Regions from separate parts of the Halomonas sp. YLGW01 genome, predicted to be linked through region 1. Evidence: predicted binding sites of a transcription regulator. Region 1 holds the regulator's gene; the other holds the start of a gene.
What was found. Region 1 encodes sigma-54, which starts transcription at its own class of promoters, with help from an activator protein. Its sites were predicted from a motif close to TGGCACNNNNNTTGCTNT; they were not measured.
Positions count from the first base shown of each region.

Region 1 (4,321 bases):
AGGCGGAACTTCACCGTGGCCGGGACAGATTCAGCGGCGCCAGGGTCGACTACTACCTGGATCGCCGCCTGGTCGAAGCCGACAGCGGCGTCGACAACGATGGCGAGACACGCCAGCGCGTGCGCATGACCCTGACTCCCCAGCAATAAGGCTCCCCATGAAGACCCTCAGCGTTCAGCATCTGGCCAAGAGCTACAAGCGACGTCGCGTGGTCAAGGACATTAGCCTGTCCATCGACCAGGGCCAGATCGTCGGCCTGCTGGGCCCCAACGGTGCCGGCAAGACCACCTCCTTCTACATGATCGTCGGCCTGGTACGCGCCGATGCCGGCACGGTCCATATCGACGACCGGGACCTGTCCCGGGCCGCCATGCACGAGCGCGCCCTGGCCGGCATCGGCTATCTGCCCCAGGAAGCCTCGATCTTTCGCAAACTGTCGGTCACCGACAACATCATGGCCATCCTGGAGACCCGCCGGGACCTGGACCGCGACGGCCGCCGAGCACGCCTGGAGGAGCTCCTGAACGAGTTCCACATCACCCATATTCGCGACAATACCGGCATGAGCTTGTCGGGCGGCGAGCGGCGTCGGGTCGAAATCGCCAGAGCCCTGGCCACCGAACCGGCCTTCATCCTGCTGGACGAACCCTTCGCCGGCGTCGACCCGATCTCGGTCTCCGACATCAAGTCGATCATCCGCGCCCTGCGCGACCGGGGCATCGGCGTGCTAATCACCGACCACAACGTGCGCGAGACCCTGGACATCTGTGACAGCGCCTATATCGTCGGCGACGGCGAGATCATCGCCGCAGGCAATGCCGAGGCCATCCTCGCCAATCAGAAGGTCCGAGACGTCTATCTCGGCGAGGATTTCCGGCTCTAGCCTCGACCCGGCGACTCGGGAGGCCTTGGTCGCCTCCCTACCCCGCTCCCTCGCTCCCAACCCCGCAGCGAGCAGGCGCTACCCCCTGAGCGGCACGAAAGTTGCGCATGGCACGCTTATTGCTAATAAATCATCACCAACGGCTTGCACGGCCTCCGGTCAACGGCTAAGTTAGTCATTCCATTTCTGCCTGACACGCGCCTTGCCATGGTCATGAAACCCTCGTTGCAACTCCGCGTCGGCACCCAGCTGACCATGACGCCCCAGCTTCAGCAGGCCATCGCGCTGTTGCAGCTCTCGACCCTGGACCTGCGCCAGGAGATCCAGCAGGCACTGGAAACCAATCCGATGCTGGAACTCGACGAGGCTTACGGCGAGCAGGACGTCGCCGAACCCCGCGAGGACGACTGGTCCACCGAGATCCCCAGCGAGCTGTCGACAGACAGCGACTGGTCCGACACCTACCAGGACATGGCGGCGCCGAGCGGCAGCGCGGAAGGCCCCGACCTCGACCGCAACGCCATCGGCGTAAGCCTGCACGATCACCTCGCCTGGCAACTGGCCATGGCCGATGTCAGCGATACCGAGCGCCAGATTGCCGAGAGCCTGATCGACGCGGTCACTCCCAGCGGCTATCTCGAGGGAGGCCTCGACGACCTGACTCAGGGCCTGCGTGCCCAGGGCCTCGACGGCCTCAAGACCGGCGACGTCGAGCGGGTGCTGCTGCGCGTGCAGCAGTTCGAACCGACCGGCGTCTTTGCGCGCGATCTGCGTGAATGCCTGCTGCTGCAGCTGGGCGCCCTGCCGCCGGACCTACCCCTGCTGCCCCAGGCCAAGCGCCTGGTGCGCCAGTTTCTGGAGGCCCTCGCCGGCGATGATCGCAAGCTGCTCAAGCGCCGGCTGCGGCTGGACGACGCCCAGCTCGACCAGGTGATTGCGCTCATTCGGACGCTGGACCCTCGCCCGGGCCAGGCCTTCGACAGCACGGGCAGTGACTACGTGATTCCCGACCTGATCGCCCGCCACACCCAGGAAGGCTGGCGCATCGAGCTCAATTCGGAGGCGCTGCCGCGGATGCGCATCCAGCCGGATTATGCCGCCCTGATCCGCCGGGCCGACAAGAGCGACGACAACACCTTCATGAAGCAGCACCTGCAGGAGGCACGCTGGCTGATCAAGAGCCTGTCGAGCCGCAATGACACCCTGCTGCGGGTGGGGCGCGAGATCATGGCCCGCCAGATCGACTTCCTCGAGCGGGGCGAGGAGGCCATGAAACCGCTGATCCTCGCCGACATCGCCACCAAGGTCGAGATGCACGAGTCGACCATCTCGCGGGTCACTACCCAGAAGTTCATTCATACGCCACGGGGCGTCTTCGAGCTGAAATACTTCTTCTCGAGCCAGGTCGGCGGTGACAGTGGCGACGCCCACTCCAGCACCGCCATTCGGGCTCGCCTGAAGAAGCTGATCGGCAGCGAGCCGCCGCGCAAGCCTCTCTCCGACAGCAAACTGGTCGACCTACTGGCCGAAAGCGGTATCCAGGTCGCCAGACGAACCGTGGCCAAGTATCGCGAAGCGATGGGCATCCCGCCGTCCAGCGAGCGCAAGCGACTCTCCTGATGTCGTGTGAAATGCCTGTTTTCAAGGCATAACCCATTGACTAAGCGTGGAAAAATCACCGAAAGTAGCTGCGTTGGAAAAGCGCCAAGCGAAGGGGTATGCAGGGCGCTAAAAAGGGTTACAATCGATTGGCCAACCGCAGGATAAGGAGCGTGCCATGCAAGTCAACATCACCGGCCATCACGTCGAACTGACCGACGCATTGCGTGACTATGTGAACGAGAAGCTCGCCCGCCTGGAGCGTCATTACGACAACATCACCACGGTTCAGGCCACCCTTTCCGTCGAGAAAGAGCGCCAGCAGGCCTCCTGCACCCTGCATGCCGCCGGTGCCGAACTGCATGCCGAAGCGGAAGACGTCGACATGTACGCCGCGATCGACGCCCTCGCCGACAAGCTCGACCGTCAGCTTGTCAAACACAAGGAAAAAGCCCAGGCGCGCGCCCAAGGCGCAGGCGCTCGCTGACATCATGACGTTGGAATCCATCCTGCCCCCGAGCGCGCCCTGTTCGGTGTGCCCGGGGGAAGCAAGAAGCGGGTGCTGGAGTTCTTCAGCACCTTCATCGCCCAGAACACGCCCAGCCTCGATAGCCAGGAGGTCTTCAGTCGCCTGATCGGCCGCGAGCGGCTAGGCAGCACCGGCATCGGTCACGGCGTCGCCATCCCGCATGCGCGCAACCCGCACTGCAAGTCTCCCCTGGCCGGCTTCCTCAAGCTCAGCGAGCCCGTCGACTTCGATGCCATCGACGGCGAGCCCGTCGATCTGGTCTTCGTGTTGCTGGTCCCGGAAGAAGCCGATGACGCCCACCTCGCCCTGCTCGGCCAGGTCGCGGCGGTCATGAACGACCCCGAGACACGCCAGCGGCTGCGCAACAGCGAGACGCAGCGCCAGCTCTATGACATCCTGCTGGAGGCGATTCGCCGCCACGCCAGTGATGGCCGCTCCGCCTGACCCCCAATCGGCGCCACGCCATCACCGCAACGATGCCCCTCGCCCACTGACCCGGTAAGCAGGAGACCCTCATGCAGCTCGTGATCATCAGCGGCCGCTCCGGCTCCGGCAAGTCGATCGCCCTCCAGGCGCTGGAAGACCTGGGCTACTACGCGATCGACAACCTGCCCGCCATGCTGCTGGATTCCCTGGTCGACGAGCTGCAACGCGACGCCAGTCGGCGCGCCTCCAGCGCCGTGAGCATCGATGCCCGCAACCTGCCCCATGCCCTGGAGCGCTTCCCGACGCTGCTCTCCGACCTACAGGCGCGCGGCATCCAGTGTCAGGTGGTCTACCTGACCGCCGACTCGAAGATCCTGCTCGAGCGCTACTCGGCCACTCGCCGTCGCCACCCGCTGACGCGGGACAGCCAGATGACCCTCGCCGAGGCCATCGACAGCGAGGAAGCCGCCCTCGCCGAGATCCTGGATCTCGCCGACCTGGTCATCGACACCTCCCGTCTGTCGGTCCACGACCTGCGCGGCCGCATCGCCGAGCAGGTGGCCCAGCATCGCGATCGGCAGATGACCCTGACCTTCGAGTCCTTCGGCTTCAAGGGCGGCGTACCGCTGGATGCCGACACCGTCTTCGATGCCCGCTGCCTCCCCAACCCTTACTGGGATCCTCGGCTGCGTCAATCCACCGGCCGCGACCGGGAAATTATCGAGTTTCTCGAAAGCTACGAGGACGTCGAACGCCTGGCCGGTGACATCATCGACTGGCTGACCCGCTGGCTGCCGGCCTACCAGGCCAGCCACCGCAGTTACATGACGGTGGCCATCGGCTGCACCGGCGGCCAGCATCGCTCGGTCTACCTGGCCGAGCGA
Region 1 covers NZ_CP062005.1:1,059,635-1,063,955, reverse strand. Annotated here, with positions in the region: gene lptA (lipopolysaccharide transport periplasmic protein LptA) at 1-149, shown strand, start outside; gene lptB (LPS export ABC transporter ATP-binding protein) at 158-883, shown strand; gene IEJ03_RS04935 (RNA polymerase factor sigma-54) at 1,091-2,503, shown strand; gene raiA (ribosome-associated translation inhibitor RaiA) at 2,661-2,969, shown strand; partial or broken gene ptsN (PTS IIA-like nitrogen regulatory protein PtsN) at 2,974-3,455, shown strand; gene rapZ (RNase adapter RapZ) at 3,527-4,321, shown strand, end outside.

Region 2 (4,321 bases), 1.3 Mb from region 1:
CTGGTCACTGGAGCGCTCGGGTACGTCCTGGAATCCGCCGTTTCCGGCCCTGGTCAAGGGCATCATCATGGCCTCGCTGATGGTGATGAGCGTCCAGGCGCTGATTCATAGCGTCCAGTCGCTGCGCGCCAAGCCGACCACACACACCGAGGGGAGCCGGTAATGGATATCGCCGACGGAACACTCTTGCTGGTCGGAGCCATCTTCGCGCTGCTGGTGACCGGCCTGCCGCTGGCCTTCATCACCGGCCTGGTGGCGTTGGTCTTCACCTTCGGCTGGTTCGGGGGCAATGCCTTGCCGCTGGTCACCAGTCGGGTATTTGGCTTCGTCACCGAATATTCGCTGGTGGCGGTGCCGATGTTCGTGCTGATGGCCTCGTTGCTGGATCGATCCGGCATTGCCAAGGATCTGTTCAACGCCATGCGGGTCTTCGCCGGCCGGCTGCCCGGCGGGGTCGCCGTGCAGACCATCGTGGTGGCCTTCTTCCTGGCCGCGCTGTCCGGCATCATCGGCGGCGAGATCGTGCTGCTGGGCATCCTGGCCTTGCCGCAGATGCTGCGTCTGGGCTATGACAAGCATCTGTCGATCGGTGTGGTCTGCGCCGGCGGGGCGCTGGGCACCATGATGCCGCCTTCGATCGTGCTGATCATCTATGGCCTGATCGCCAGCGTGTCGATCGCCGACCTGTTCACCGCGGCCATCACGCCGGCGGTGATCCTGATGGGCTCCTATATCGCCTATGTGCTGGTGCGCTGCCTGCGCAATCCGAGTATGGGCCCACCGATGACCGATGCCGATCGTGAAGACGGCTTTTCCTCCCGCTGGCAGGCGCTCAGGGCCATCATGGTGCCGGGGCTGATCGCCTTCATGGTGCTGGGCACCATCTACGGCGGCGTGGCCTCGGTGACCGAAGCCGCGGCGATGGGGGTGTTCGGGGTGCTGCTGGCGATCGTGCTGCGCGGCGAGTTCTCCTTCAAGACGCTGCACGCAAGCCTCGGTCAGACCATGACCACCTGCGGCATGATCATCTGGATCGGGATCGGCGCCGCGGCACTGGTCGGGGTCTACAACCTGATGGGCGGCAACCGCTTCATCTCGCAGATGATCCTCGGCATGGAGGTGGAGCCGATCGTGATTCTGCTGGTGATGATGGCGATCCTGCTGGTACTGGGCATGTTCCTCGACTGGATCGGGGTCGCGATGCTGGCCCTGCCGATCTTCGTGCCGATCGTCGTGCAACTGGGCTACAGCCCGATCTGGTTCGGTATCCTGTTCGCGGTCAACATGCAGGTCTCCTTCCTGTCACCGCCGTTCGGGCCGGCCGCCTTCTACCTGAAGGGGGTGGCGCCGGCCGGTATCAGCCTCAAGGACATCTTCGTGTCGCTGCTGCCGTTCATTGCCATTCAGCTCTGCGTGCTGTTCGCCTTGCTGTTCTTCCCCGACCTGGCCATGTGGCTGGTCTGATGCATGACAGGATGGGCTCTGCCTGAGCGGATGCCCCGGCCACCTGGTGGTCGGGGCGTTTGTCGTTCAGGCGCACCGAGTCGAGGCGGGTCTCGTATGTAATGGAAGGAATGGCACACCCCTTGAGGGAGCCAGGTAGGGTAACGAAGTGCTCAGTAGCTCTCTGGGAATTATTCGACTCATTGACGGCATATGAGGCGGCCATGGCGCTGAGATGGAAAGGAAACTGAAAGGCGTGATGATAAGTGATAAGGGGTTGTGGGGGAGGGAGGGTATGCGCCATATGTTGGCGCATTCTCAGGAATTCCCTACTGATGTTTGTCGGCTTTAATGCCGATTTTCTTCAGGAATTTATCCACGATGATATCGGGTGACTGACGAATATTCAGTCGGATGGCTTCCGTATCTTCCGGTACTTCAAGATCAGCCAACTGGCTGTCCAGCATGTGCTCGCCGGCGAAGAAGTGGCCAGTGCGTCCGCCCAGACGCTCAAGCAAGACCTCTCGGGAACCGTCGAGATAGAGGATCTTCAGTTCGGGCGCACCCTGTCGCAGGACATCGCGATAGCGGTGCTTGAGCGCCGAGCAGCCGATCACCACATCCTTGCCTTGTTGCTGGTAGTCGCGGTACAGGTCGGCAAGCGTCAGCAGCCAGTCCTGCCGGTCGCTGTCGGTCAGCGGCTCGCCCTTGGCCATCTTGGCGATGCTGGCCTCACTGTGATGATCATCCGCATCGATGAATTCGGCATGTATTGCCTCGGCAAGACGGCAGCCGATATGAGATTTTCCCGACCCGGAGACGCCCATGACAAGCAGAGTAAGTGACGAGTTTTTCATTCGCTATTTCTCGACAGTGAAGGCGGTTGACGATACCGAATGATAGCGAAAATAAGCGGGCAGTGGCCAGCGGTAATATGGCGCATCCCTGCTCTTTGTGATGGGCTTATTGACGGTCTTGTTGATGCCGTGATGATCGGATTTTTATCATCGCAGACGCCTTCCTTTTCTGGTACTTGGCGACGCATCGGTGGGCGATGAAACATGATGGTGCAAGGCGTCGTCACGCCCTGGCATGAGTGCCTCATCTTGGTGCCTGAAGCGGGCGCCTGTATCGCCGTCGCCCGCTGCGCGACCAGAGACCATGCCGGATGCGGTCGTCTGGCACGCCGCGTGCTAGGGTCTTGTATATCGGCAAGATCATGCCCTTCAGCAGGTATCGTCCATGTCCTCCGTCCCGTCCTCACCGCCCCGCCTGGTCTTTACCGATCTCGATGGCACCCTGCTCGATCATGACAGCTACGAGTGGCAGCCGGCCGCGCCCTGGCTCGAGCGTCTGCGCCATGTCGGCGTGACGGTGATCCCGGTCACCAGCAAGACCCGCGCCGAGCTGATGCCGCTGCGTCAGGAACTGGGGCTTCGAGATACCCCCTTCATAGCCGAGAATGGTGCGGTCATTGGTCTGCCACAGGCCTGGCAGCATGCGCGTCTGGATCGCGATCCGACCCATGTCGATGGCCTGGCGATCAAGACGCCAGGCATCGATATCGGCTTCCTGCGCACGCGCCTGGGGGTGCTGCGTGATCGGCTGGGCGTGCGGTTTCGTGGCATGGGTGAGATGCCCATCGATGACATCATTGCCCTGACCGGCCTTTCGGAGCATCGGGCGCGGCTGGCGCGGGTGCGGGAGGGCTGCGAACCCCTGATCTGGGACGACAGCGAGGCGGCGCTGGCGGATTTTCGTCAGGCCCTGGAGGCGGACGGCCTGTGCCTGATGAGGGGCGGTCGCTTCTGGCATGCCATGGGGCGGCTCGACAAGGGGGACGGGGTGCGCTGGCTAGTGGAGCGCTATCGGGCACTGCGCGGCCGTCTGCCCGAGACGCTGGGGCTTGGCGATGGCCCCAATGATGTGCCGCTGCTCGAGGCCGTGGATCGCGCCGTGCTGATCCCGGGCCATCATGGCCACACCATCAGCCTGACCAACCCTCATCAATACCTGGCGCTTCGAGCCGGTCCCTCGGGCTGGGCGGAGGGGATCGACCATTGGTGGGGAGACGAGCTCCCCACCCTGAGCAACGATGAGGAGAGCCGCGGATGAGCGACTTCTACCAGAACGGCATCATCACCAACTTCCATAACCTGATGCGGCGCCCGGTGGAGGCCCTGGAGGCCGACCTGGTGCGTTTCTCCCGGCGTCGCCCGATGGGGCTGATCCTGCCTTCGCTCTATTCCGAGCTCGAAGGCCCGGCGCTCTCCCATATCGTCGATGAACTGGCCAAGGTGCCCTATCTTTCCGAGATCGTGATCGGGCTGGACCGGGCCGACCGGGAGCAGTTCCTGCATGCTCGAGAGTTCTTCGCCAAGCTGCCCCAGCACCATCGTATCCTGTGGAACGATGGCCCCAGGCTCAAGGCACTGGATGCGGAGCTGGCCGAGGAGGGCATCTCGCCCCAGGAGCTCGGCAAGGGGCGCAACGTCTGGTTCTGCGGCGGCTATGTCCAGGCCTCGCGCCGCACCGAGGCGATCGCCCTGCACGACTGTGACATCGTCACCTATGATCGCGGCCTCCTGGCGCGCTTGATCTATCCGGTGGCGCACCCGCAGTTCAACTACGAGTTCTGCAAGGGCTACTACTCCCGCATCGCCGAGGGCAAGCTCAATGGCCGGGTCTCGCGGCTGATGGTCACACCCTTGATCCGGGCGCTCAAGAAGATCTATGGCCCCTTGCCCTATCTCGACTACCTCGACAGCTACCGCTATCCGCTGTCCGGGGAGTTCTCGATGCGCACCGACGTGCTCGACGGCATCCGCATCCCCAGCGACTGGGGGCTGGAGATCGGCGTGCTCTCCGAGGTACATCG
Region 2 covers NZ_CP062005.1:2,337,706-2,342,026, reverse strand. Annotated here, with positions in the region: gene IEJ03_RS10810 (TRAP transporter small permease subunit) at 1-163, shown strand, start outside; gene IEJ03_RS10805 (TRAP transporter large permease subunit) at 163-1,464, shown strand; gene IEJ03_RS10800 (gluconokinase) at 1,773-2,300, opposite strand; gene IEJ03_RS10795 (HAD-IIB family hydrolase) at 2,686-3,558, shown strand; gene IEJ03_RS10790 (glycosyl transferase) at 3,555-4,321, shown strand, end outside.
Region 2: the regulator sigma-54 is predicted to act here: its motif matches at 2,623-2,640, upstream of IEJ03_RS10795 (HAD-IIB family hydrolase).